Regions from separate parts of the Paenibacillus sp. NRS-1782 genome, predicted to be linked through region 2. Evidence: riboswitches for the same ligand, from Rfam matches in the RefSeq annotation. Region 2 holds a riboswitch; each other region holds the start of a gene.
What was found. Region 2 has a riboswitch for glycine ahead of gcvT (glycine cleavage system aminomethyltransferase GcvT). Riboswitches for the same ligand answer to the same signal wherever they lie in the genome.
Positions count from the first base shown of each region.

Region 1: it holds a riboswitch for glycine, as region 2 does, so the genes downstream of both, sdaAB (L-serine ammonia-lyase, iron-sulfur-dependent subunit beta) here and gcvT (glycine cleavage system aminomethyltransferase GcvT) in region 2, are expected to answer to the same signal.
Region 3: it holds a riboswitch for glycine, as region 2 does, so the genes downstream of both, ACIFQM_RS13760 (alanine/glycine:cation symporter family protein) here and gcvT (glycine cleavage system aminomethyltransferase GcvT) in region 2, are expected to answer to the same signal.

Region 1 is NZ_JBITPH010000041.1:13,186-20,118, reverse strand. It holds gene ACIFQM_RS16255 (cupin domain-containing protein) at 1-11, opposite strand, end outside; gene ACIFQM_RS16250 (amino acid ABC transporter ATP-binding protein) at 319-1,077, shown strand; gene ACIFQM_RS16245 (transporter substrate-binding domain-containing protein) at 1,109-1,939, shown strand; gene ACIFQM_RS16240 (amino acid ABC transporter permease) at 1,958-2,617, shown strand; gene ACIFQM_RS16235 (amino acid ABC transporter permease) at 2,632-3,282, shown strand; gene ACIFQM_RS16230 (hypothetical protein) at 3,359-3,565, opposite strand; glycine riboswitch at 3,989-4,102, shown strand; gene sdaAB (L-serine ammonia-lyase, iron-sulfur-dependent subunit beta) at 4,314-5,003, shown strand; gene sdaAA (L-serine ammonia-lyase, iron-sulfur-dependent, subunit alpha) at 4,993-5,892, shown strand; gene ACIFQM_RS16215 (Ig-like domain-containing protein) at 5,983-6,933, opposite strand, start outside.
Region 2 is NZ_JBITPH010000058.1:66,219-73,151, forward strand. It holds gene ACIFQM_RS21235 (BglG family transcription antiterminator) at 1-445, opposite strand, end outside; gene ACIFQM_RS21240 (PTS mannitol transporter subunit IICB) at 528-2,006, opposite strand; gene gcvH (glycine cleavage system protein GcvH) at 2,401-2,796, opposite strand; glycine riboswitch at 3,097-3,284, shown strand; glycine riboswitch at 3,285-3,381, shown strand; gene gcvT (glycine cleavage system aminomethyltransferase GcvT) at 3,462-4,562, shown strand; gene gcvPA (aminomethyl-transferring glycine dehydrogenase subunit GcvPA) at 4,682-6,037, shown strand; gene gcvPB (aminomethyl-transferring glycine dehydrogenase subunit GcvPB) at 6,034-6,933, shown strand, end outside.
Region 3 is NZ_JBITPH010000037.1:23,109-30,041, forward strand. It holds gene ACIFQM_RS13745 (Gfo/Idh/MocA family oxidoreductase) at 1-428, shown strand, start outside; gene ACIFQM_RS13750 (Gfo/Idh/MocA family protein) at 459-1,448, shown strand; gene ACIFQM_RS13755 (glycoside hydrolase family 1 protein) at 1,477-2,934, shown strand; glycine riboswitch at 3,125-3,201, shown strand; glycine riboswitch at 3,219-3,313, shown strand; gene ACIFQM_RS13760 (alanine/glycine:cation symporter family protein) at 3,473-4,891, shown strand; partial or broken gene ACIFQM_RS13765 (aquaporin) at 4,989-5,319, shown strand; gene glpK (glycerol kinase GlpK) at 5,350-6,843, shown strand.

The sequences.
Region 1 (6,933 bases), on a different contig from region 2:
GCTTTCGTCATTGCACTAACCTTCCTTTACCCTAAATTCCTTCTCCCCTACTGTAAAACATAACGTTGCTTTTGTCACGTTTCTCCCTTGGAATGTCGAAGGAGATTATTTTATGTCAAATTTAATAACATTAATTTGTGCATGCATGCTCATCTACATATGAAAATATCGATTCACTCATGAATAATTACATAAAAATATATTTTGAGTGAAGTTTTATGACATAAAATCTTGTTTTTCATTGTAAGCTTATAGTATCATGAGAGAAAATTTTGAAATTTTGATAGAGCTTTATCATGCCAGCCAATCTACCAAGCTATGTATCCAAGCCTGAAAGGGGTGAGCCTTCTGATCCAGTTTCGCAACGTCAACAAGCATTTTGGTCACTTCCATGTACTTAAAGACATCAATCTTCAGATTAAGGAGGGCGAGGTCGTCGTGATCATCGGACCCTCCGGCTCGGGTAAAAGCACCCTGCTACGCTGCATCAACCGTTTGGAAACCATATCGGACGGGGAGCTGATCGTCAACGAGATACCTGTACATGACAAAAAGATTGATATTAACGCGTTCCGGCGCAATATCGGTATGGTATTTCAGCATTTCAATTTGTATCCCCATAAAAAGGTAATTGAGAACATTGTACTCGCACCCATGAAGGTGCTGGGGATCTCGAAGAAAGAGGCTATCCAAACAGCCATCACCTATTTGAAGCGTGTTGGAATCGAGGAAAAAGCACAGAGCTACCCCGCCCAATTGTCCGGGGGACAGCAGCAACGGGTTGCTATCGCCCGTGGCCTCGCTATGAATCCAAAGATCATGCTGTTTGACGAGCCTACCTCCGCTCTGGATCCCGAAACCATCGGAGAGGTACTGGATGTTATGCGTTCGCTCGCCCATCAGGGCATCACCATGGTCATAGTGACTCATGAAATGGGCTTTGCCCGTGAAGTAGCGGATCGCGTCATTTTCATGGACAAAGGACAGATTTTAGAAGACAGTCAGCCTGCCGAGTTTTTTCAGAATCCGGGTGAAGAGCGGGCGCGCCTGTTCCTGAGCCGTCTGATTCACCATTAAACAGACCTTTAATCGAAAGGAGATTGTTCAAATGAGAAAAAGATATTCATGGAGTGCCCTTATGCTGCTTACGCTGTCCTGTCTACTCGTTTTGGCTGGCTGTGGAGGCAAGCAAGGAACGGCAACGTCGGGGAATGAGGCGGCGGCAGCCAACGGGCTGGAAGCCATCAAGCAACGTGGCAAGCTGGTTGTTGGGGTGAAATACGACACCAAGCTGTTCGGTCTGAAAGACCCGGCTAGCGGGAAAGTAGAAGGCTTTGATATCGACATTGCCAAGGCGGTAGCCAAACATATTTTTGGAGACGAAACCAAGCTTGAATTGAAGGAAGTCACGTCCAAGACACGAATCACCTTGCTGCAAAACGGAGACATCGACGCCATTATCGCAACCATGACCATTTCGGACGAACGTAAAAAGCAGGTCGATTTCAGCGACGTCTACTTTAACGCCGGGCAATCCCTGCTCGTGAAAAAAGGAAGCCCGATTACCGGTCTGGAGTCCCTGACCCCGGCTACCAAGGTACTCGCAGTTAAAGGCTCCACCTCCGCCAAAAATATCCGCGAAAAAGCACCCAAAGCGACTATACTGGAGTTCGAAAACTACCAGGATGCATTCAACGCACTCAAGGCAGGTCAAGGTCAGACGTTGACCACCGATAACTCTATTCTGCTCGGCATGCAACAGCAAGATCCGAATTACACCCTCGTAGGCGGAAACTTCACTGAGGAACCTTACGGCATTGCGGTGAAGAAGGGACAAACGGAATTGCTGCAAGCCATTAACGATACGCTCAAGGAGCTGAAAAGCAACAGTGAATACGATAAGCTCCACGAGCAATGGCTTGGGGTTAAACCCGAATAATGGGGGTGTCATCCGCAGATGCTTACTTTTGATATCAACGTACTTTTCGACCATAGCGACCGCTTCATAGAAGGCTTGCTTCATACCGTTCAAGCCAGTGTCATTGCCTTGATCGGAAGCTTTATTCTGGGAGCGATCATCGCCATCCTCCGAATCGCTCCCTTTCAATGGATGAACTGGATTGGCACCGTCTACGTAGAGGTCATTCGTAATATCCCGTTGCTGATCGTTGTATTGTTTTTTTATCTGGGACTTCCTACTTTGGGTGTTCCTTTGGATGGTTTTGTGTCTGGAACGCTTGGCTTGACCGTATACACCGCCTCCTTTATTGCAGAAGCGATACGTGCCGGCATCCAGTCTGTATCAAAGGGGCAATTCGAAGCCGCACGCTCCTCCGGGCTGAGCTACAACCAGACGATGATCAGTATTATTTTGCCACAAGCGATTAAAATTGTACTGCCTGCGATTGGCAACCAGTTCATCAATCTGGTCAAAAACTCTTCCGTACTGGCCATAGTAGCGGGACTGGACCTGATGTATTATTCGGATCTGATTAACTCGGATACCTTTATGCCCATCACCGTCTATGCCATCACAGCGTTGCTATACCTTACCTTGACGGTTCCACTTAGCTTTCTTGTCCTGTATATGGAACGTCGTCTGTCCAAAACATCCTGAGGAGGGAAGCCCGTATGGATTTCAGCGGCTTGTTTGTATGGCCTAATGTGCGTTTTATACTGGAGGGCTTCCTGCTAACGCTGGAGGTCTCCGTTTATTCCATCATATTCAGCTTCGTGCTTGGTATCGTGTTTGGAATCCTGCGCTATACGCGTTTACCTGTCATTTCACAAGTAGCGGCCTTTTTAATCGATCTGATTCGCAATCTTCCGTTATTGCTCATTATCTTCTTCATCGGTATGGTCTTACCGTCCATCGGCCTGTCCATTTCGCTCAAATGGGCAGCTATTACGGGCCTGTCGATCTTTGAGGGGGCCATGATCGCCGAGATTGTCCGTAGCGGCTTGAACTCCGTCCATAAAGGACAGATTGAAGCCGCACGGTCCTCCGGGCTGAGCTATTCCAGAACGTTATGGCATATCATTCTGCCACAAGCGCTCCGCCGCATGGTGCCACCTATCGTCAGCCAGTTCATTTCCCTGCTCAAGGATACTTCTCTCGCGGTCATTATCAGTCTGCCGGAGCTGACGCATAACATTCAGATTGTTGGCGGTCAAAATCAGTCCTTCGTCATTCCTGCTCTGCTATTCGCCGCCTTCTTGTACTTCGCTGTTAATTACAGCATGTCGCTGCTTGCACGCAGGCTGGAGGTGCGCACTCATTAGCATTCAGCACGCGTAGCATGATCAGGGCTGCCGCCAGCCTGAACGTTTTGTCAGCACAATGCCAAGGTCCATCCGGTTATCCAGCTCCAGCAAAGTGATACCGATCCGCAAGCTTCCATTGAGGTGCGAAGCTCCTCAATGGAAGCTTGCGCCTGCTGTAGGTCCTTGAGCGCATGAGGGGGTTGACCGTCAGATCCAGATGGTCGACTGCGGGGTAATATTCATCCTTAATGCCAAAAGATACCGTTAACCCTTTGATTTCCAACACCGGCTCGCTACTCAATGTATATGCTTCCTCCATTCTCCATGGTCTTGTCCTGCTTATGCGCACCACGCTTGATGTTAAACTTCTCATGAACATTACACACCGATTTAGTCGGAATAATTTGAACTTATCCTATCACCAGTATATGGATATATCAATTAAGAATAGACTATCACGATCATTGAAAAAACCAACCACAGATTAATTTTCAGCACCAAAAATAACCGGAGATGCAGCTTCTTCCGTACTCATGCCTTTGGCCGGATTGGAATAGGCTCCATGCTTTGGTGCTGAAGCGCTTCTGCTACCGTCAACGCGCCCTCTGCCTTGACCTGGCCGAATGGAACGAAGAGTCCTAAATTATGTAAAATCCCAACCTGTGATTGACACCAGGCATGGCATACATTACGCTTAGGAGGAAATGTTGAACGGTATACGCGAATGAAGATGACGGGAGAGCCTGTCTGGGAATCACATCCCGGCAGCACCGAAGGAGCAAGACGTCAGCACCCGGCTGGCGGATAATCTCTCAGGTCCATGTATCGTCATCTGACGCAACTCTGGAGAGAGCGCAAGCCACCCAAGGGGTAAGGCGGGTATGACACCGTACGAAACTCTCAGGTAACGAGGACAGAGATAAGGGAAATTTCCTTATCCTGTCCTTTTTTGTACTCACATGCTGCGTCAGCATTAGAAGCCGTCACACCCGCGCAAAGGCGCGGCAGCACCATATACTATGGTATTCAAACATACAGGGGGCCACACCATGCGTTTCAAGGATGTATTTTCTATTATCGGTCCGGCTATGACCGGACCCTCCAGCTCACATACCGCTGGCGCGGTGCGGCTCGCACGTGTTGCCCGGCACTGGCTCGGTGTGCAACCTGACCGTACCCGCATGACGCTGTACGGCTCATTTGCCGATACGTACAAGGGACACGGCACAGACCTGGCACTCATTGCCGGACTGCTGAATTACGATACAGACGACTACCGGATTCCAGATGCCGAGCAATGTGCAGAGCAGGCCGGGATGGAAGTAGAGTTGGCTGTCAGCGGACTGCCCGCCCCTCATCCGAATACGGTCCGCTTCGAGCTATGGAAGGGTGAAGATCAACGCACGCTGCTAGGCTCCTCCATCGGCGGCGGAAACATTCATGTTCAGCAGCTCAACGAATTCCGGGTCAACCTAACCGGAGAGCTGCCTACGCTGGTGCTTCTCCACTCGGATAAGCCCGGAACATTGGGCGCGGTGACTTCGGCGCTGGGCGCAGCTGACATTAACATTGCCTACATGCACGTGGATCGCAAAGGCCGGGATGGCGAAGCGCTCACTGCCATTGAAACAGATAGTCCCGCTCCGGCTAAATTAATTGCAGAGCTGCGAGCTTTGCCTCATATGTATGAAATCAAAATGATTAACTTGAAAAAAGGAGCTGAATCCGATGCGGTTTAGCCATCTGCATGAATTAGGTGCCTTGTGCGCCGAGGAATCCACTACGATTGGGCGCATGATGATCAAGGAACAGGTGCAAGAGACGAACACACCAGAGGAAGAAATCCTCCGCCAAATGTCTGATTATTACGAAGTCATGAAGGAAGCCGTTCATCGCGGGCAAACACAGGACACTGTATCCCGCAGCGGATTGACGGGCGGCGACGGCAAACGCCTGACGGAATATTTGCGCGCAGGAGAAACCTGCTCCGGCGATGCCTCGGTACTCGCCATGGCGTATGCCCTCTCCGTATCGGAGGTCAATGCGTCCATGGGTCGCATTGTCGCCACGCCCACCGCAGGCTCATGCGGAGTCATCCCCGGCGTGTTCATCAGCGCGCAGGAGCGATTCGGCTGGGATGACGAGCATATGGTGCGCGGACTGTTCGCCGCTGGAGCGATTGGCTACGTCATCGCCAACAATTCCTTCATCTCCGGTGCGGAGGGAGGCTGTCAGGCCGAGATTGGCTCAGCCATCGGGATGGCCGCAGGGGCCATGGTCGAGCTGCGCGGCGGTACGCCAGACCAGGCCATCCATGCAGTAGGCCTCGCGCTCAAAAACACGCTCGGCCTGATTTGCGACCCCGTCGCCGGACTCGTGGAGATTCCGTGCATCGTGCGCAACGGGCTGGGAGCCGTGACCGCGCTTGCCGCTGCGGATATGGCTCTGGCGGGTGTGCGCAGCGCCATCCCGTCTGACGAAGTCATCGACGTGATGCTCGAAGTCGGCAGCGCGATGCCATCCAAGCACCGCGAGACAGCCAAGGGCGGCCTGGCCCAAACGCCGACCGGCAAGCGTCTGACGGAGTCGCTTACGCGCAACATACCAGCCAAGAAGGATAAGTCATAGCTTCTAAGCGGTAGTGCCACCGAATATCCTTCTTAAAGCAAAGGGGCGTCCCATTGCCATTTCCATGGCTTTTGGGACACCCCTTTTTTCTTACTGTACGTTCACCTGTACCTTCGTCGTTTTTCCTGCATATTTCACGGTAATCACAGCTTTACCTTTACCCTGTGCCTTAATGCTGCCGTCTTTGACTGTGGCAACAATAATTCGGGACGAGGACCAGACTGCCGGCTTGGATACATCCTTCTCCGACTCATCCTTATACGTAGCTGTAGCCGTAACCTTGGCTACCTGTCCTGCTTTCAAATTCAGCGAGACTTCGTCGGTTTGCAGATATTTAAGCGTATCGACATCCACAGGTACGGTGATATATTTCCCGCCAAACTTCGCTTGAATATTGGTTTTACCGTAGCCTACCGCGGTAACCTGGCCCTTTTTGACTGTAGCTACCTTATAATTTAACGTTTTCCATTCGGCTTGGGCCGTAACGTCCTTTTCTTTGCCATCACTGGATTTGACCACAATTGCGATGGTTTTTTGATCTCCGGATTTAAGCGATAGCGCGATAGCATCTGCCTCAATCTGTTGCGCTACATCCACTTCTACTGTAAATGTAATGCTTTGCTTGCCATAAGAAGCTGTAACAGTAGCCTTACCACTGCCATTCGCTTTGATCAAGCCCTCGCTAACCTCGACCACCTTCACACTGCTGGTAGTCCAGGTCGCATCCTTGGTTACATCTGTTTTTGTACCGCCGCTCTTGACGCCTGTTACTTTCAACTGCTTCGTTTCCTGGGCACCCAGCGCAATCACGCGTGTGTCTGTTTCCAAACGGTCTACGAGACCGACTTGTACATTAATAGTCAGCTTTTTGCCATTATAAGTGGCGGTAACAACCGCCTTACCCGCTGCTTTACCCGTAATGGTTCCTTTGGACACCGAAGCAACATCCGCCGCACTTGAAGTCCATTCTGCATCCTGTGTCACATCTTCCTTACGACCATCCGCATACGTAGCGGTCAGAGTAGCAACATAATCCTCATC
Region 2 (6,933 bases):
CGCCGTACCCGCGTCTGCGCACAAGCACGAGTCCCCGTTCCACGATCCAGCCTTGCAATTCGTCCAGATCATGACTGACCGTAGTTACTGCGACCTTCAAATCAGCAGCCAGCGCCAGCAGCTTGATCGGCTCCTGTGTATCCAGCAGCATACAGAGAACCACGATCTTTCTTTCCTCAGCCGAATATTCGTCCGACTTCGTATGCATCAATTGCTCCCGCAGACATACAAGCTGAGCCGGGTCGGCATCCACATAGATACCAATCCCTGATTTTTTCTCCAGCTTTACCGCATGAGCCGCTAACCAATGCTCGACTGCACTGAGCTCCCGGTGAACCGTCCTTGTGCTGACATTAATCTTCGTGGCAATTTCCCCGGCTGTTACCTCTTGGGACTGCTCCAGAAGATATTCCACGATGTCACGTTGTCGTTTCGTAATATTCATAAACGCATACCGTTCCTTCCCAAGCTCATCCCTTCCGCAGAACATACCTACTGCACACAGGCGGCCTGACTACTACAGGGGATTAAGAATCGGATTTCAGACGTTCCACCAGCGCTTCGTATTCAGGACTTTTCAGGAAATTGTCAATAGAAATGTGCTCAGCATTGGGAGCTACCGTTTTAGCCCGGTCTGTCAACGTTTTTTGCGTAATGACAATATCCGTATCCTGCGGAATCTCACTGATTGCCGTGTTTGTTACCGTAACATCCACACCCGCCTGCTTCATTTTTTTGCGTAAAATCGAGGCGCCCATAGCGCTTGAGCCCATACCTGCATCACAGGAAAAGACGATCTTGTTGACATCTGATTTATCCTTGACCGTTTGAACTTCGGCAATCTTGGCAGCAAGATCAGCTTCGCGGTTATCTTCCGTTACAGCGGCGTTTTCGCTTGCACCTTTGCTTTGAGTCTTCATATCCTTCATACGGGATGCCGCTTCCTCAAGCCCCTCTCCTTTTTGCTTACCTGTCTTGAGTAATACCGCAGCCACAGCAAACGATACGACCGCAGCAGCAATCACACCGCTCAGCATTGGCAAATATCCGCCTTTTGGCGTCATCAGGAAATAAGCGATGATACTACCCGGTGAAGGAGCTGCAACCAGTCCGGCACCTGTCAGCATGAAACAGAACGTTCCCACCATGCCCCCTGCTATAGCAGCAAGAATCAGAATCGGCTTCATCAAAATATAAGGGAAATAAATTTCATGAATCCCGCCGAAAAAGTGAATGATGACCGCGCCGGGAGCCGACGACTTCGCAGAACCTTTACCAAACAGGCAATAGGCCAGCAAAATACCGAGCCCCGGTCCAGGGTTGGATTCAAGCATGAACAAAACGGATTTGCCTGTTCTTGAAGCCTCCTCCAGCGCAATCGGACTCAATACTCCGTGGTTCAGTGCGTTGTTTAGAAATAACACTTTTCCGGGCTCAATAATGAGGTTGACGAGCGGCAAAAGCCCTGCGTTCACGAGGAACTGTACCCCTGCTGACAACACTTGACTGATAATTTGTACAAACGGTCCGATTGCCACATGGGCAAGCAACGCTAAAATCGCCCCGATAATCCCTGCTGAGAAGTTATTGACCAGCATTTCAAACCCTGATTTAACTTTGCCGTCAATCGCTTTGTCGAATTTCTTCAATATCCATGCAGCCAGCGGACCCGCTACCATCGCGCCGAGGAACATCGGAATGTCCGCCCCGACAATGACACCCATCGTCATAATGGCCCCGATCACACCTCCGCGCTGTCCGTGAATCATGGTGCCACCCGTATAACCGATCAGCAGTGGCAGCAAATAATTTTTCATCGGATCAACCAGTTGTGCAAAACCCTCATTCGGAAACCATCCGGTCGGAATAAAGAGTGCCGTGATCAATCCCCACGCGATAAAGGCCCCCATATTGGGCATAACCATACCACTGAGAAAACGGCCAAAACGCTGTACGGCAACGCGCGCGCCTCCGTTTGAATTGGACTTTGCGTCCACTGTGCTCATATTCATATCCTCCTTATAGGTAAAAAGCATCACTACCTTTTCTTAAAATTCATACTAAATGACAACGCTATCTTCATCAACGAAATGAAAACGTACTTTCGTCATGAACATTGATGACAACATTTAAATTTAAGGTAAACAGGCGCGAAATCCTTCTGCATAATTCCTCTTAATATGGCCTGTAACATGAGTGTTTAGTCGAAAAACCATCCTGTCATCAGTACAATTTATGTATGAGATCTATCCTCTAAAAAAGATAAAAGAACGTAATTACGCTTTCCAAAAAAGACAGCAAAAAATAGCCGCTATGCCCAATCATCGCGACTATTTTTATACAAAACAGAGCGGACAAACGCCACTCTTATTCAGTTATCCAACCTAATTTGCCCCATTATTACTCATTGGCAGTCAATTGCTCGTACTGATCCGCAGACAGCAGCTTGCTTAGTGCTTTCTCTACATCTTCTCCAAGCTCCACTTCGATCATCCAGCCTTTTTCATAGGGAGACTCGTTCACCAGCTCAGGCGTGCTTTCCAGCGCTTCATTCACCTTCAACACCGTTCCCGTCACCGGAGCGAACAGGTCGGATACTGTCTTTACCGATTCAATAGTACCAATCTCTGCCCCCTGCTCAATCGTTGCTCCCTCCCCAGGCAGCTCCACAAAAACGATATCCCCCAGTTGATGCTGTGCAAAGTCCGTAATACCGATTCGTACCGTTCCATCCTCTGTGCGCTGAACCCACTCGTGTTCCTCTGTGTACCACAATTGCTGCTTCACTTCACTCATCCTGCTCCGCCTCGCTTCCATATGGATTACATCGTTTCGCCTACCCGTCTGTGACAGGTTAAGATTATGACAACAAGAACTCTCATGTCAATAATACTAACAAAAATATTTCACATTTCTCCATATATCGTTCTAACTAAAAATACGACAGGATATAACAAACGCTTACATAACCTTATTTATGAATAAAATGTTTTTAATAATGTTTTTCATGACATTTTTGTTGACATTTCGAATAAATTTGCGTATTAATGGGTTATAACAAGTGCTTTTGGAAATACCCGATAACTGTAAACGCGGATGAACGTGGAGGGAGAGACTGCCAAAACTCGCTAGCTGTTGCCGCCTGTGAAAACAAGGTAGCCAGCGAGTGGAATCAAGCTGTTACCGGCAGGGCCGGATGACGTTTAGCTGATCCAAGGGCAGCGCCGAAGGAGTAAACCTGCACCGCAGGTGAATCTCTCAGGCAAAAGGACCTCTGCCGGACGCATCTCTGGAGAGCATTCGCCATACAGGCGGATCACCCAAGGGGAAACCTGGTACGCACCGGGGTAACTCTCAGGTATCAAGGACAGAGCTGAAAAAAAGTGTGTGGACTGCCGTCCATACGTTTTTTTCGGCCTGTCTTTTTTGTTTAGCTGATCACACTGGATAGGAGTGAAAAAATGACTAACTTGCGAAAAACGCCGCTGTATTCCTCCTACGGCACGCTGCCGGGGGTTCGTTGCATTGATTTTGGCGGCTGGGAGCTGCCTGTACAGTTCAGTGGCATTCAAAAGGAGCATGAGGCCGTCCGACAACGTGCGGGAATGTTCGATGTATCGCATATGGGTGAATTCTTGGTCGAAGGCCAGGAAGCCGAAGCATTTCTGCAACAGGTGACGACGAACGATGTCAGTCAGTTGGAGCCAGGTCAGGCCCAATACTCTCTCCTGTGTTACCCGGATGGAGGTGTAGTAGACGACCTGCTTGTTTACTGTAAAGGGTCGGAGCGTTACATGCTCGTTGTGAATGCCTCCAATATCGACAAGGATTGGGATTGGCTGCTTCGCCATGCTCCTGCATCCGTTCATCTGGAAAACGTATCAGATGCGTTAGCACTGCTGGCGTTGCAAGGACCTGAAGCTGCTCGTATTACCGCAGCCGTGACAGACGTGGACATTACGAATCTGGCATCCTTCCGATTCCGTGAGGATGTGCAATTGTTCGGGGCAAAAGCGCTCGTCTCCCGCACCGGGTACACGGGTGAAGACGGTTTTGAATTTTATGTGCCCGCTGTGGATGCACCGGCAGTGTGGGACGGATTGCTTCGCATCGGTGAGCCGCATGGTCTGGTTCCCGCCGGACTTGGGGCCAGGGATACGCTGCGCTTCGAGGCACGGCTGCCGCTGTACGGACAGGAGTTGTCCGCTACCATTTCCCCACTGGAAGCTGGTTTAGGCTTCTTCGTCAAGCTGAATAAGGGGGGTTTTATCGGGAGAGAGGCCCTGCAACGTCAGAAAGAACAAGGTATTCCACGCAAGCTGATCGGACTGGAAATGCTCGACCGCGGCATCCCACGTGCCCATTATCCCGTTTTTGCGGAAGGACAGCACATTGGCGAGGTCACAACGGGAACCCAGTCGCCCACCTTAAAGCGTAATCTGGGTTTGGCTCTAGTGGACAGTCGTTTCAGTTCCCTATCCACACCGTTGGAGGTCGAGATTCGTGGCAAGCGCCTGCGCGCCGAGGTGGTAGCAGCGCCCTTTTATAAACGTCCACGCTGATTTAATACTATAACTATCGTGATCCATTACTAACGCTGCCCCGTTCGCAATCGTTTATTAATCATTTGTTAATCGTTCTACGTTTTTACGATTTTGTTGGTTGAAAGGAGCCAGACCCAATGAAACAGCATCGCTATCTTCCCATGACTGAACAGGATCAAGCCGAAATGCTACGCGCGGTCGGCGCATCGTCTATCGACGATTTATTCAGCGATATTCCTGAGGCGATCCGGTATAAGGGGGAGCTGCCCCTGTCTTCTCGGTTAGACGAAAGAGCCTTAACCCGCCACTTATCAGGACTGGCCGGGCAAAATGCCAATACAGACACGCACGCCAGCTTTCTCGGCGCAGGGATTTACGATCATCATATTCCATCCGTTATCCAGCATATCACTTCACGCTCGGAATTTTATACGGCCTACACTCCCTATCAACCGGAGGTAAGCCAGGGCGAGCTGCAAGCCATCTTCGAATTCCAATCGTATATATGCGAATTAACAGGCATGGCTGTAGCCAATGCCAGTATGTATGATGGAGCGACTGCGCTGGCAGAAGCAGGCTCATTGGCCGCCGCTGCCACCCGCCGCAAGCAGCTCATCGTATCGCGGACCGTCCATCCAGAGGCACGCCAGGTGCTAGCCGCCTATGCGCGCGGGCTGGATTTGGATATCGTGGAAATCGGCTGTGCAGATGGTGTAACCGACATGAAAGCATTAGCGACAGCCATATCGGAACAGACGGCGGCTGTTTTGGTCCAAAGCCCTAATTTTTTCGGGGCCGTAGAAAATCTGAAGCCGATGGCTGACCTGATCCATGCGCACAAGGGTCTTATGGTCGTCAGCGCCAATCCGCTGGCGTTAGGCCTGCTGGAAGCACCCGACAAGCAGGGTGCGGATATTGTCGTAGGAGACGCGCAGCCGCTTGGCATCTCCTCCTCCCTCGGCGGCCCGACCTGCGGCTACTTTGCCGTTTCTCAGGCTCATATGCGCCGTATCCCCGGCCGTATTGTGGGCCAGACCACAGACCGTAACGGCAAACGTGGCTTCGTGCTGACCTTGCAGGCACGGGAACAGCATATCCGCCGGGAAAAGGCCACCTCTAATATATGCTCCAATCAGGCACTGCTCGCTTTATCTGCCTCAGTGTATTTGTCCGTCATGGGTAGACAGGGCATCGCGGAAGTAGCCGCGCTAAACCTGCACAAAAGCCGCTACGCATTGGAGCAATTACTTGGATTGAAGGGCATAACCGCCTCCTTTACCGCACCCACCTTTAACGAGTTTGCCCTGCGGTTACCTGAGAGTACGGATATAAATAAACTGCAAGCCGAATTGCTTGCCGCCGGATTTATCGGCGGCTACGATTTGGGCCAGAATTATGAGGAATATGCGGGTCACATCCTGATTGCCGTGACAGAGCAACGAACAAAGGAAGAGATCGATCAATTCGTACACATCTTGGGGGGATTGCTATGACGCATACTACAGGACAAGATCAGGCGCTCATTTTGGAATTGAGCAGACCCGGCCGTATCGCCTATTCACTGCCTGAATGCGATGTTCCCCGGCGTCCGGTGGCAGAGCTTTTGCCGGATTATGCGCAGCGCAGCGAGCCTGCGGCATTGCCCGAGGTATACGAAGTAGACGTTATTCGACATTATACAGCACTGTCACGGCGTAATTTTGGCGTGGACAACGGATTTTATCCCCTCGGCTCCTGTACGATGAAATACAACCCCAAGGTGAACGAGGATGTCGCCCGTTATGCAGGCTTCGCCAAAATCCATCCGTACCAGCTGGAGGACAGCATCCAGGGCGCCATGGCGCTGCTCCATACGCTTCAAAACGATCTGGCCGCGTTAACCGGCATGGATGCCGTCACCCTTCAGCCCGCCGCGGGCGCCCATGGCGAATGGACCGGGCTAATGATGATCCGCTCCTACCACGAAGCGCGTGGTGAGCGGCGTACCAAGGTGCTCGTGCCGGATTCCTCGCACGGAACGAACCCCGCCAGCGCCACTGTGGCAGGCTTCGAAACGGTCACCCTCCCCTCCACACCGCAGGGGCTGGTGGATCTGGACGCGCTGCGTCAAGCCGTAGGCAACGACACCGCTGCGCTTATGCTGACCAACCCGAACACGCTCGGGCTGTTCGAGAAGCAAATCGCTGACATTGCCGCGATTGTGCATGAAGCGGGTGGCCTGCTCTACTATGACGGCGCGAACTCCAACGCCATTATGGGGATCACCCGCCCCGGGGATATGGGCTTTGACGTGGTGCATCTCAATTTGCACAAAACGATGAGTACCCCACATGGCGGAGGCGGGCCTGGCGCGGGACCTGTCGGGGTAAAGCAGCGGCTCATTCCGTAT
Region 3 (6,933 bases), on a different contig from region 2:
ATGATTACAATGAAACTATATTATATTACCCGGACAAAAAAGTGATTGTAAAAACTTCTCTGGTGGTGTGCCTGCCTTACCCGCAGTTTACTATTCACGGCACGAAGGGCAGCTTCGTCAAATGGGGAGATGATCAGCAGGAAACCTGGCTGAAAGCCGGCAAGACCCCGGATATGAAAGGTTTCGGACTGGATAATCCCGCTTCCTATGGCAAACTTAAATACGTGCCGCCCGGCAGTAGTGAAGCTATCGAGGAAACACTTGCTACGCCAGTAGGAGATTATGGGCAATTGTATGACTCGTTGTACGAGTCCATTGTCCACGGAGCACCCAAGCTGGTTAAGGACGAGGACATTTTGCTGACAATCGAAATATTGGAAAACGGCTTTAAGCAGCCTTCCCCGTCCATCGTTGATTTCCGGCGATAGGTTCGTTATCAAGAAAGGAGTTACGCTAATATGAAGCTTGGAATAATTGGAACAGGGTGGATCAGCACAGAATGGGTTAAAGCCGTGAAAGAAGCTGGCGGCTGGGAAATTACAGCACTCTTTGTTCGAAATAAGGACAAAGGCGCAGCTTTTGCCGCCGAGTGCCAGCTTGAAAACATTACGCTGTATGACAGTTTGGAAGAAATGGCTCAATCCGATATGGATGCCATTTATATTGCTACCCCCAATTCCTTGCACATGGCGCAAGCGCGTCTATTTTTGGAGCATGGCAAACATGCGATTGTCGAAAAACCGATTAGCCTGACAGAGCAGGAATTGCAGGAGGCTTACGAGTTGGCTAACCGAAATGGCTGCTACCTGCTGGAAGCGGTTCGTCATATCCATGAGCCTAATTTTTTGTGCCTTAAGGACAACTTGAAGCGCGTGGGCAATATCCAGGGTGGCACCTTGTACTCCATGCAATTTTCCTCCCGGTATGATCAGTTGCTGTCAGGAGATACTCCTAATATCTTTTCTCTGTCTTATGGCGGGGGTGCATTAATGGATTTGGGTGTGTATTCGCTGTATTTTGCCATTGATTTGCTCGGAGCCCCGACATCAGGCCTGTACTGTGCCAAAAAGCATGAGAATGGCGTGGATTTGGGCGGCCCGATCCTACTGTCGTATCCCGATTTTACACTGGTGATCCAACTGGCCAAAAATGCTGTAACCACCAACCGTGTTGAAATTTACGGGGACCAGGCCACTATGATCTCCAGTGGTGTCTCTGGTATCACGGACGTAACAGTTCTGGATGTTCGTACTCAGGAAACAGATACTGTAAGTGCTCTGGAAACGCATCATTTCATGTTTTACGAGGCTCAGGAGTTTTATCGGATCATTGCCGAAAAGGACAAGGACCGCTACGAAGAATTGAAGTCATTGAGCATTGAGGTTCAGAAGATCAGCAATGAGCTGCGTTATCAAAATGACATTTATTTTGAAGATGGACAAAAATAACTAAAAAAAGAAAAGAGGCTCTCATCCCATGACTAAGATATTAAAAGGATTTCCGAAAAACTTTCTGTGGGGCGGGGCAACCGCAGCCAACCAATTGGAAGGCGCCTTTGACGTAGATGGAAAAGGATTGTCCAGTGCGGACGTAATTGCCTATGTACCCAAAGCAGAGCGCACAAACGATCATGCTATAGAGATTTCGTCCGAGCGACTTGAAGACATTTTGGCTGGCAAGGTAAATGCCCGTTTTCCAAAGCGCGAAGGTGTGGACTTTTTTCATCATTACAAAGAAGATATCGCATTATTTGCGGAAATGGGCTTTAAGGTATTCCGCATGTCCATTAACTGGTCGCGGATTTTCCAAAATGGTGATGATGCGGAGCCGAATGAAGCAGGACTGCAATTTTACGATAATGTATTTGACGAGCTGCGTAAGTATGGGATAGAGCCACTGGTGACATTGTCCCATTACGAAACACCGCTAGGTCTGACACAGAAATATAATGGCTGGCTTGGTCGTGAAGTGGTACAACACTACGTCAATTATGCCGAAACGGTGTTTACACGTTATAAGGATAAAGTGAAGTACTGGCTGACTTTTAATGAGATCAATGTGATGACGATGAGTCCGTTCACAGGTGGTGGTGTGGTCATTGACCGTGTAGATAACAAGCAACAAGCCATCTATCAAGCCCTGCATCACCAGTTTGTGGCGAGCGCATTGGCGACAAAACGAGGACATGAGATTATTCCTGGCTCTCAAATCGGCTGTATGCTGGCTCGTATGGAAAGCTATGCACATACGTGTAACCCGGAGGATGTGCTGAAAAGTCAGCATGAAAACCAGATGAATCTGTTCTTTACGGATGTACATGCCCGTGGGGAATATTCAAATTATATGAACCGTTATTTTGAAGAAAATAATATTGTTTTGCACACAGAACCCGGCGATGCCGAGATTCTGAAAAACAACACGGTCGATTACATCTCATTCAGCTATTACATGACCTTGACTGTCTCGGCAGGTCCGGAAGGTGAGAAGGCAGCGGGGAACCTGATTGGAGGCGTGAAAAATCCGTATTTGCAATCCTCTGACTGGGGCTGGCAGATTGATCCGATCGGCCTGCGTGTTACGCTGAACACATTATATGACCGCTATCAAAAGCCGCTGTTCATCGTGGAAAACGGCTTGGGTGCATATGACAAGGTGGAAGAAGACGGCTCCATTCACGACACGTATCGCATTGATTATTTGCGCCAGCATATTGCCCAAATGAAGGAAGCGATTACGGACGGTGTGGATTTGATTGGTTACACCAGTTGGGGGCCTATCGACCTTGTGAGTATGTCTACTTCCGAAATGTCCAAGCGTTACGGATTTATTTATGTTGATATGGACGATGACGGTAACGGAACACTGAAGCGCTCCAAGAAGGACTCTTTTGACTGGTACAAAAATGTAATTGTCACTAACGGAGAAGAACTGTAATCCAAGTTAACTGAATATAACCCAATATGGTCTGGGGGTGGGTGCGGCTGAGAACATCATGAGGATGAATTCGGCCAAGTCCGCCCTTATTTTATAGGCTCGTCCTAAAAAAACGAAACACCTTCACAAATTTTTCACTTGTAAAAAGCTGAAAGTTTTCTGTATAATAAAAACAATTTCATATGTCTGGTTGATGTTTGCGGGAGATGGAACGTAAGTTCCGACCGAAGGGGCAAAACTCTCAGGTGCTTGGGCTGATTACAGCAACAAGCGGGACCGTAAACGGACAGAACTCTGGAGAGACCCTTAATTGGGCGCCGAAGGTGCACCGCAGATATCATCTGCTTAAACTCTCAGGCAAAAGGACAGAGACGCGAATAACCTGTGACAGGGGATGCCCTAGGCTTTTTTATGAGCTGTTAGTGGCTGAATCCTGCACAAGATGGTTGTATTTTTTCGTGCCTTTAACCTCTCCAGGAGTCGAATCAGCGGATTTGACTCTTTTTTGTTTTTTAATATGCTAGAGGAGCGGGTTGAAATGAATTTGGTACATGTGCTAGAAATGATTGACAGCTGGATGTGGGGAGCGCCGCTTCTAATTCTCGTCATGGGCACTGGGTTGTGGCTAACGATCCGTCTGAAGCTACTTCAGGTTGTTCGATTGCCCCTGGCGCTCAAGCTAATTGGTAAAGCGCCGGATGAAGGCAGCGGGGATGTCAGTAGCTTTGGAGCATTGAGTACAGCACTCGCAGCTACTGTAGGTACAGGAAGTATCGTTGGCGTTGCGACTGCGATCAAACTGGGTGGACCCGGCTCATTATTTTGGATGTTGGTTGCAGCTTTTTTCGGAATGGCAACCAAATACGCGGAAGGATTATTATCCGTTAAATACCGTGTTAAAGACCGGAACGGACAATTTTCGGGTGGACCCATGTATTATATTGAAAAAGGGCTTGGCCGCCGTTTCAAGCCGCTGGCGATGTTGTTTGCCTTTTCTGGTATTCTTGTAGCGCTATTTGGAATCGGTACTTTTCCGCAAGTAAAGGCTATCGTTTCTTCTACGGAAAGTAGCTTTGGAATACCAACAGTAGTTACAGCAATCGTTATTTCCGTGTTAACGGCTGTTGTAACGATTGGAGGACTCAAAAGTATTGCCAAGGTATCCACAAAGATCGTTCCATTCATGTCGGGGCTCTATATCGTAGTTTGTTTAATCGTTCTCATTAAGTTTGCAGGAGAGCTGCCTCATGCGATCGCTTTAGTATTGCAAGGGGCTTTCTCGACCACATCCGCGACTGGTGGTTTTGCCGGAGCCACGATTATGCTGGCGATGCGAAGCGGGGTAGCCAGAGGTATTTTTGCCAATGAGGCCGGACTGGGCAGTGCACCAATTGCAGCCGCAGCTGCCAAAACCAAATGGCCTGCGGAGCAAGGGCTAATATCCATGACAGGCGTATTTATCGATACGATGATTATTTGTAATCTGACAGGGTTTACGTTGCTAGTTACAGGAATATGGAGTGGAAATGATGATGGAGGTCTGATGACCCAGCATGCGTTTTCCAGTGCCTTTCCGGCTGGGGCAGAGCTCGTGACGATTAGCCTTATTTTATTTGCGTTCACAACGATACTTGGCTGGAACTACTACGGGGAGCGCTGCGTTGAATATTTGCTTGGGGTCAAGTGGATTAAACCGTATCGCTATCTATTCATCGCTCTGGTAGCAGGAGGCGCGTTCATCAAGCTGGAAGCCATTTGGCTGCTGGCAGATATCTTTAACGCCATGATGGCCTTCCCGAACTTGATTGCACTGCTTGGCTTGTCGGGAATTGTAGTTGCTGAGACCCGTACCTATATGGATTCCCTGTACCCCAACAAGAAAAAGGGAATGCTTGCCGGTGCCAGTGCCGGAGCAGCCATAGACATAGAAGAAAAAGGACAAACAGTCAACTCATAAAGGAGTGTCCCTCAGCCACTACAGGTTGGGAGGACACTTCTTTTTTTACTGTAAATATCGTCTTATTCAAGCTCTTTTGATGTTATTGTTGTGGGCTATGACTGGATTCCAAGGGCTTCGGCAAGGCGGGCGGCTAAAAGTCATTGTGGGTTTTCTGGTTGTCAGCATCGGCTTGTCCTTGGGCGGGACGACAGGTTATGCTATTAATCCGGCTAGAGATTTGGGGCCGCGTCTTGTGCATTGGTTGCTGCCGATTGTAGGGTCATTGTTTGGGGGCGCTTTCGAGGGTTGTTTTACCAGATCGTATTTAAAGGGAATATGACTCCAGCTTTTGGATTGTGCTGGGTATGATTGTAGTAGTGCTTATGGTTACCTTTCGTTTCAGCCGTACTTATAAAAGTGATAAAGCTCATAAAATGACAGCATAAAATGGTTTCATTACAGGGGGGAGATTAACGATGGAAAAATATATTTTGTCACTGGATCAGGGAACAACCAGCTCAAGAGCGATTTTGTTCAACAGTAAAGGGGATGTGGTGTACTCGGCTCAGCGGGAGTTTCCGCAATACTTTCCTCATCCCGGCTGGGTGGAACAGAATGCGAATGAAATCTGGAGCTCCATTCTGGGGGTCATTGCATCCTGTCTATCCGAATCCGGTGTAAAAGCGAAGCAGATTGCCGCCATCGGCATTACCAATCAGCGTGAGTCGGTAGCGGTGTGGGACAAAAATACAGGACTACCTGTGTATAACGTACTTGTATGGCAGTCACGCCAAACCTCGGAAATCTGCGAAGAACTGAAGCAGCAAGGGCATGAAGAGCTATTCCACAGTAAAACAGGGCTGTTGATTGACCCGTATTTCTCTGGCACAAAAGTGAAGTGGATACTGGACCATGTAGAAGGTGCGCGCGAAAAGGCGGAACGAGGCGACTTGCTGTTCGGTACGATTGATTCGTGGCTAATCTGGAAGCTGTCCGGCGGCAAGGCGCATGTGACCGACTATTCCAACGCAGCCAGAACGCTGATGTATAATATTTATGAGCTAAAGTGGGACGAAGAGCTATTGGACATTCTAGGTGTGCCAAAAAACATGCTGCCTGAGGTACGGCCTTCTTCCGAGGTATACGCGCACACCGTGGATTATCATTTCTTTGGTCAAAATATACCGATTGCTGGCGCAGCAGGTGACCAGCAGGCGGCTCTATTTGGTCAGGCTTGTTACGAAAAAGGGATGATCAAAAATACTTACGGCACAGGTTGCTTCATGCTGATGAACACGGGCGATCAACCCGTGGAATCCAAGCACGGACTCATTACAACCATCGCTTGGGGGCTGGAGGAAGGCAAGGTGCAATATGCGCTGGAGGGGAGTGTCTTTGTAGCGGGCTCGGCGATCCAGTGGCTTCGTGACGGTCTGCGCATGTTCCGTGAAGCCAAAGACAGCGAAGCCTATGCAGCCCGCGTGTCCTCTTCGGAAGGGGTGTATCTGGTACCTGCTTTTGTCGGACTGGGCAGTCCGTACTGGGATAGTGAGGTGCGTGGAGCGATGTTTGGCCTGACACGGGGTACCACGAAAGAACATTTTATTCGTGCAACACTGGAGGCACTTGCTTACCAGACGAAAGACGTGCTTGCCGCGATGGAAATTGACTCCGGCATTGCCGTGAAGACGTTGCGAGTGGATGGGGGAGCCGTGCTGAACAATTTTCTGATGCAATTCCAGAGCGATATTCTGGATGCCACAGTAGAGCGGCCTGTGATCCATGAGACGACGGCACTGGGAGCCGCATGTCTGGCAGGCTTGGCGATTGGATATTGGAAGAGCATGGATGAACTGCGCAAGCGTGTGAGGGTGGAGCGATCTTTTGCCCCCGCTATGGATGAAGAAACGCGCAGCAGCTTGTATGAGGGCTGGAAAAAGGCCGTGAACGCGACGATGGCCTACAAGTAACAGCTTAAATGAAGGGTCTCTTCTGGAGCAACGCAATGTCTTTTTCGGTTACATGTAAGACAGTTGAATAGGGCGTTATATTTTATCCGC